3 regions of the Ethanoligenens sp. genome follow, and region 3 is predicted to be linked to each of the others. Evidence: riboswitches for the same ligand, from Rfam matches in the RefSeq annotation. Region 3 holds a riboswitch; each other region holds the start of a gene.
What was found. A riboswitch is a leader RNA that binds a small molecule or an ion and turns the genes downstream of it on or off. The one in region 3 is predicted to bind thiamine pyrophosphate.
Positions count from the first base shown of each region.

Region 1: it holds a riboswitch for thiamine pyrophosphate, as region 3 does, so the genes downstream of both, ABF463_RS02870 (energy-coupled thiamine transporter ThiT) here and ABF463_RS03540 (thiazole synthase) in region 3, are expected to answer to the same signal.
Region 2: it holds a riboswitch for thiamine pyrophosphate, as region 3 does, so the genes downstream of both, thiC (phosphomethylpyrimidine synthase ThiC) here and ABF463_RS03540 (thiazole synthase) in region 3, are expected to answer to the same signal.

Region 1 is NZ_JBDNLG010000010.1:49,978-52,248, reverse strand. Features, by position in the region: gene ABF463_RS02870 (energy-coupled thiamine transporter ThiT) at 164-820, opposite strand; TPP riboswitch at 865-976, opposite strand; gene ABF463_RS02865 (ATP-dependent helicase) at 1,260-2,271, opposite strand, start outside.
Region 2 is NZ_JBDNLG010000050.1:8,454-10,724, reverse strand. Features, by position in the region: gene thiC (phosphomethylpyrimidine synthase ThiC) at 1-1,064, opposite strand, end outside; TPP riboswitch at 1,144-1,242, opposite strand; gene ABF463_RS08785 (ABC-F family ATP-binding cassette domain-containing protein) at 1,796-2,271, shown strand, end outside.
Region 3 is NZ_JBDNLG010000013.1:20,485-22,755, reverse strand. Features, by position in the region: gene ABF463_RS03545 (AAA family ATPase) at 1-1,184, shown strand, start outside; TPP riboswitch at 1,234-1,338, shown strand; gene ABF463_RS03540 (thiazole synthase) at 1,437-2,225, shown strand; gene thiH (2-iminoacetate synthase ThiH) at 2,241-2,271, shown strand, end outside.

The DNA of each region.
Region 1 (2,271 bases), on a different contig from region 3:
AAGTATAAAAAAAAGAGGCCTTTTGCAAATTTAATAATAGCGGAAATCACAGTGGCTGGGGACATGTCAGCACGGTGCATCCAGCACAGCAAAAATGAGGGAATATAAGGGTACAAAAGCGTCAATGTTTAGCCCAATATGAAAGAAGGCGTAAAGAGGAGCATCAGTGAAATTTAGGCTGGCTAAAACGGGCTTGGGGCTCGATCAGTGACCGGCATGGACGATAGAGCAAAATCCCTACGACCAGGCAGATGGCAAGGTCTGGAAGAAGATAGAACGCATTATAGAGGACAGAATAGGCCAATACATGTCCTTTTAAGAATGCGAGCGATTTTGGAAAACTGCCCACGTCGAACGCATATGCGTAAAAAATAACGACACCCGAGATGACGTGCGATACAAACCGAATGGCTACTGCTGTTACTATACCGAGCAGAAACTTGACAAAACCTCTGCCATAAATTCCGGCGAGACCCAGCGCTGAAAACGCAATGATATAATCAAGAAATGCAGATCCCACAATGCTTTGCCAGTGCATACCAGCAAAACTGGAAAGCAACCCTCCATCCAGTAGCAGTTTGATAATTGAGAATGTAAAACCGGTTAGTAGCCCCCATTTTGGGCCGTATTTATAGCCGGCGATAAGAATCGGAAGCATACTGCAAAAGGTGATTTCTCCGCCGAGCGGCATTTGCCACAGTTTTAGTAGACTGAGTACGACGGCAAGCGCGATTAATATTCCGCTTTCCACCAAGCGCAAAGTCCTTGCGTTCATTCTGGTTCTGGTTCCCCTGTTGAATGCTTGTTTTTGATTTTTCATTGTATTTACCTCCAATATACAAAAAACTGCGCTGGAAAACCGGCGCAGTTAAGTCTTCGTATTCCTACGCCGGCATTATCCGGATCAGGTTTCTGGGTTAGAAATATCAAAACATTTCTTCTCAGCCGAAATCATTCAGCACCCCATTCAATTGTTTTCCAATTATAATACATGTGTTTTCTTCTGTCAAGAAAGGCACACCGCTTCTCGCAGGCTTCCTTTGGGCAAAGACGGGCATATGTCTTATAACATGCACATTGTTATTCGCTGCAGGAATCGTACACACGCGGGGTATCTATGCACACAGCTTCTTTAAAGGTCTTGTGCCCGCTGGAATTTGCGGGGGAAGCTTTGCTGTCCGCCATAAAAATCCTCCTAAAGCGTAATGTAATTTCACTACACTACCATTCTATGAGGATGGACGGGAGATGTGATTGTATCAAAGTTTTTTCAGCCGGGCAAAATTGGCCATCAGTTTTTTGGTGCCGCAAGTATCAAATGCGATTTCCAGCAGCGTGTCTCCGCCCATAGATTTTGCTGATAATACTAAGCCATGACCGAATGTACCATGCCCAACGGCATCTCCTGGTGCGAACACGATTTTGGTTTGTACGGGTCTGGATACACCGGGGCGATCTAACTTGACCGGCGCGACAGGTGCCGCACGACGTATCTGCGGACGCTCGAAATGCGGCCGCATATCCTGCGCGTCTTTCAAGCTGTTTGGTATCTCATCCAGAAAACGAGACGGGCGATTGCGCACAGTCGTTCCAAATAACATGCGTGAGCCGGCGCAGGTCAATGTCAGACGACTTTTGGCGCGTGTAATGCCCACATACGCCAACCGACGTTCTTCTTCCAATTGCTCGGGATAAATCATGACACTCTGTCCGGGAAACACGCCCTCTTCCATGCCAGCTATAAATACGGCGGGAAATTCCAACCCTTTTGCGGCATGGATGGTCATCATCACGACAGTATCCGCCTGTCCGTCATAGTTGTCGATATCAGTCATCAGCGCTGCTTCTTCCAAAAAGCCTTCCAAAGAAGGTTCATCGGTGTTCTGTTCATAGTCGGCGGCGTTGGAAATAAGCGTGCTCAAATTTTCCTTGCGGCTTTTTGCTTCGTCGTCATCCCCAAGGGCAGAAAGATACCCACTCTCCTCCATCACCATGCGAATCAGTTCGTGCGGCGGAACCAACACGCATTGCCCCCGCATCCGTTCCAAGAAATTCATAAACGACTCGATACGCGCTGTTTTTTTGGAGAAATATTCATATTCCTGACAATGATCGAACACTTCATATAATGTTTGTCCGGTCTGTTCAGCAATTTGTTGTACGGCTGCCATGGTTGCGCTGCCAATGCTGCGTTTCGGTGCATTGACGATCCGCGAAAAATGCAGATTGTCACCCGGGTTGTTGATGACGCACAGATAGGCCATCATATCT
Region 2 (2,271 bases), on a different contig from region 3:
GCATGGGCGGCAATTTTCGCGGCGAAGATACCTTCGCGCATATCGTCATAAGTGGGCAGCCGCAGATGTTCCGCGGGCGTAACATAGCAGAGGAAATCTGCACCTGCCATGCCTGCCACAGCGCCTCCGATGGCGCTGGTGATGTGGTCGTAACCGGGTGCGATGTCGGTCACCAGCGGGCCCAGTACGTAGAACGGCGCGCCGTGGCAGAGCCGTTTTTCCAACTGCACGTTGGCGGCCACTTCGTTCAGGCGCATGTGACCCGGCCCTTCGATCATCACCTGCACGTGGCGTGCCCATGCACGTTTGGTCAGTTCGCCCAGGGTCATCAGCTCATGAATCTGGCTGGCGTCGGTGGAATCCGCGATACAGCCGGGACGGCAGGCGTCGCCGAGGCTCAGTGTTACATCATATTTTTCACAGATGTCAAGCAGTTCGTCGAATCGCTCATAGAAGGGGTTTTCCGCATTTTTCAGCTGCATCCATGCATAGATGAGCGAACCGCCGCGCGAGACGATGTTGAGCTTGCGGCCGTTGCGGGCGAACGTGGCGGCAGTGCTTTGGTTGATGCCCGCATGTACCGTCATGAAGTCCACGCCGTCCCGGGCGTGCTGTTCGAAGACGCGGATGAATTCATCCGCCGTGATGTCCGCGAGATCTTTGTCATAGAAACCTACGGCATCATAGACCGGCACAGTGCCGATAGATGCGGAAGACATCTCGATGAGGCGGCGGCGGAACTCGCCCGTTTTTCCATAGGAGCTGAGATCCATGATGGCTTCAGCCTTGAGGTTGATGGCTTCCTTGACTTTTTCCAGCTCCGCGTCCATGTTGCAGCAGTCCTTGGAAACGCCGAGGTTGACATTGATCTTGGTTTTCATGCCCTCGCCGATGCCTTCCGGCACCAGCGACGTATGGTTCTTATTTGCCGGGATGGCGATGCGTCCGGAGGCAACACGCTTCATCAGCAGCTGCGGGTCCATTCCCTCTTTTTCGGCGACGGCGCGCATTTGTTCGGTCAGGATGCCCTGAGCGGCAGCATCCATCTGTGTGGTGTATGACATTATGCAGTTCTCCTCCATAGAATCGCAGGAAACCCATCAGAAAAGCGTCTGCCCGAAAGGCAGACGCTTGATACGCAACAGAAATGCTGCGTTTGCTTCCCTACGCCAGTCTTAACTAACAGGTTCAAAGGGTCAGGTTTTAACCTTCTCAACCGAAACGGTCCCCCCGCAAACAATATGTGATTGTCCTACGCACAGGCATACCCATGCGTATAATAAAAACAGTATAGCATACGTTTGCCTAAAAGTAAAGGCAGGCGGGCGGACTGTCCTTCTACGCGTGTAGGACCACACTGTTGAGTGTGTGCAGACAAATAATGACCCTGAATTTACCAATTTACTGTCCAGCATGTTTGGCAAACCGACACTGATACACAAGCGACCGTGCGCACCACCTTGACAATTGTTATCCCGTATTTTATAATACAAGCTGGTTGGCAGTGATTTGCTCAGCCAATTCATGAATGAAGGAGAATGCCTTTTGTCATCGGTTTCGGTATTTTTGGCAGTGAAGCAGCCTAAAAAGGGGTAAGTGCGCCCTTTTGGCTTGTTTGACCGCGGAAATACCCGATGATGGAGGCTTTTTGCACCGCAAAAGGTCGTCTGGCCTATGCGGTGTTTTTTGTTGTGTTTCCAGCGCAAACGGCCGAATTGCACGCCTTGCCATTGCAGTTTTAACTGAAATAACAGGATCAGCGGCGTTCCAGCCGTGCTAAAAGGAGATACAGACATTGAGTTTATTGGAAGTTACAAATCTTTCCCATACATTTGGGGATAAGGTCGTTTTTAGAGATACGGGGCTGTCTTTGTTTCGCGGAGACAAAATGGGCCTGACCGGCTACAACGGCGCGGGGAAGAGTACACTGCTCACCATGCTGGCGGGTATCACTATTCCGGATGATGGGCGCATTTTTTGGAACCCCAAGATACGGGTCGGTTATCTTGATCAACAGGCACAGATCAAGGATGCCGATTCGGTAGGAGCATATTTAAAAACGGCATTTCAGTATTTATATGACGCCGCGGCTGAAATCGAGCGATTGAACGGAATGATCGTTTCGTGCAAGGACGACGTAAAATTGCAGGAACTTTTGCAGCAGATGGGCGACGCGCAGGATATATTGGACAGCGGCAATTTTTATGCCATTGACAGCGATGTGGAAAAAGTGGCGGCGGGGCTGGGCATCAAAGCGTTTGGCTTGGATAC
Region 3 (2,271 bases):
TGGAACAAACGGCTTTGTCAAGTGCCAGCAAGAGCCGTTTGGACGCATTGCGCGGTACGCTGACGTATCCATCAAAGCAGGAAGCGGAAGCGCGCTTGGCGGCATGGCAGAGTGAACGGCAGCAATACAAAATTGCGCTGGATGCGGCGGAGAAAGCCTATCTGGAAAGCAGAACCCATTTAGAAAATGGTCGCGCCGTATTGGAAAACGATGCCCAGCGGCTCACCCAAATGCAGCAGACGCTTGAAACTGCGCGGGCGGCACTGCAACAGATTTATGCGCAAAATGGGTTCGCAGATATCGATGCGTTCCGTGCGGCACTGCGCACGCAGCCGGAGATTGATACGTTGCGGCAAACACTCGAAACCTATCGGGACGCCGTCAAACAGGCGGCGGCAGATCGCACACGCCTGGAAATGCAAACGGAAAGTCTAATGCCGCAGGATACCGCGCAAATACAGCAACTACTGACGGAACTGGAAGCACAAAAAGCGCTGGCTGTCGAACAAACGCAGACCCTGCGGGGACGATTGGAGAACAACCGGCGCGCTTTCACGGCGTTACAGGCGTTGCTGCGGGAGCAAGATGCGGCACAGCGGGCATTTGGAGCTGTCAGCCGCCTGTCCCGCACTGCCAGCGGCGAATTACCCGGCAAACCAAAATTGATGTTTGAACAATATGTACAAGCGGCCTATTTTACACAAATTTTGGCCGAAGCAAACAAGCGCTTTCGGTTGATGGCTGGCGGGCGGTACGAATTGCTGCGGCGAGAAGAAGCAGCAGACAACCGCTCACAATCTGGGTTGGATATTGACGTTCTCGACCACTATACCGGCAAAATCCGCTCTGCAAAATCGCTTTCTGGCGGAGAGTCTTTCAAAGCCTCACTTTCTCTGGCGCTGGGACTTTCGGATGTCATCCAGCAATATGCGGGCGGCGTAGAGGTGGATACGCTGTTCATTGACGAGGGCTTTGGTTCACTGGATGCACAGTCTCTGGAGCAAGCCATCCGTACCCTGCACGACCTGACACAAAACCATCGGTTGGTGGGCATTATCTCCCATGTCTCGGAATTGCAGGAGCGCATCGACCGCAAAATCATTGTGAACAAAGGATTGACCGGCAGCCATGTTTCTGTAGAAGGAGGATTATCGCAGCCATCGCCTGTTTCATCCGGTGAATAAAATTGACAAACCCATGCAACAAGGGTATACTAAAAGAAATAATAAATATTGCCAAGGCTCGGGGTGCCATGAGTGGCTGAGAGAAGGCGAACGCCTTTAACCCGTTGAACCTGATGTGGTCAAACCCACCGTAGGAAAGCTGCTGTCGTTGTACGTTTTGTGAGCTGTCCGAAAGGGCGGCTCTTTTTATTTGGTATGAATGTCTTGACTCCGTGTAAACAGCGGACAGGACAAAGCAGGAGGATTTGCACAATGAAAACCGACGTATTTGAAATCGGCGGCAAAACACTCAATAGCCGTATTTTTGTGGGCACGGGCAAATATCCCGACAACCGAATGATCTCGCAGGTAGTTGAAGCCGCAGGCGCAGAAGTGGTCACGGTGGCATTGCGCCGGGTCAATCTGTCTTCAACGGAAGAAAACCTGCTGCAATTTGTACCGAAAAACTGTACACTATTGCCCAACACCTCCGGTGCGCGCACAGCCGAAGAAGCCGTGCGCATCGCACGTCTGGCACGCGCGGCGGGGTGCGGCAACTGGATTAAAATCGAAGTAATTGCCGACCAGAAATACCTGCTGCCGGACAATGAGGAGACCCTTAAGGCCACCCGCATTCTGGTAGACGATGGCTTTCAAGTCTTCCCCTACATCTGTCCCGAATTGATGTGCGCCAAACGCTTGCAGGAGGCAGGAGCGGCCGCTGTCATGCCGCTCGGTGCGCCCATCGGCAGCAACCTCGGCCTGCAAACACGCGCCCTTATTCAGATTTTGATTGACGAAATTGACATTCCCGTCATCGTGGATGCTGGCATCGGCGCGCCATCTCAGGCCGCCGACGCGATGGAAATGGGAGCAGCAGCCGTTCTGCTCAACACCGGCATTTCTTCCGCGGCAGACCCCGTCGGCATGGCGGAAGCGTTCGGTCTGGCGATTCGTGCGGGACGGTTGGCCTATCGCAGCGGGCTGGGTTCCGCATCAGTGGTCGCCAATGCATCTTCCCCGTTGACGGGTTTTTTGGGTGAAACGGGTGCATTGGCATAAGAGGAGGTGCTTGTCATGGATTTTTACGACTACATACAGACTTATA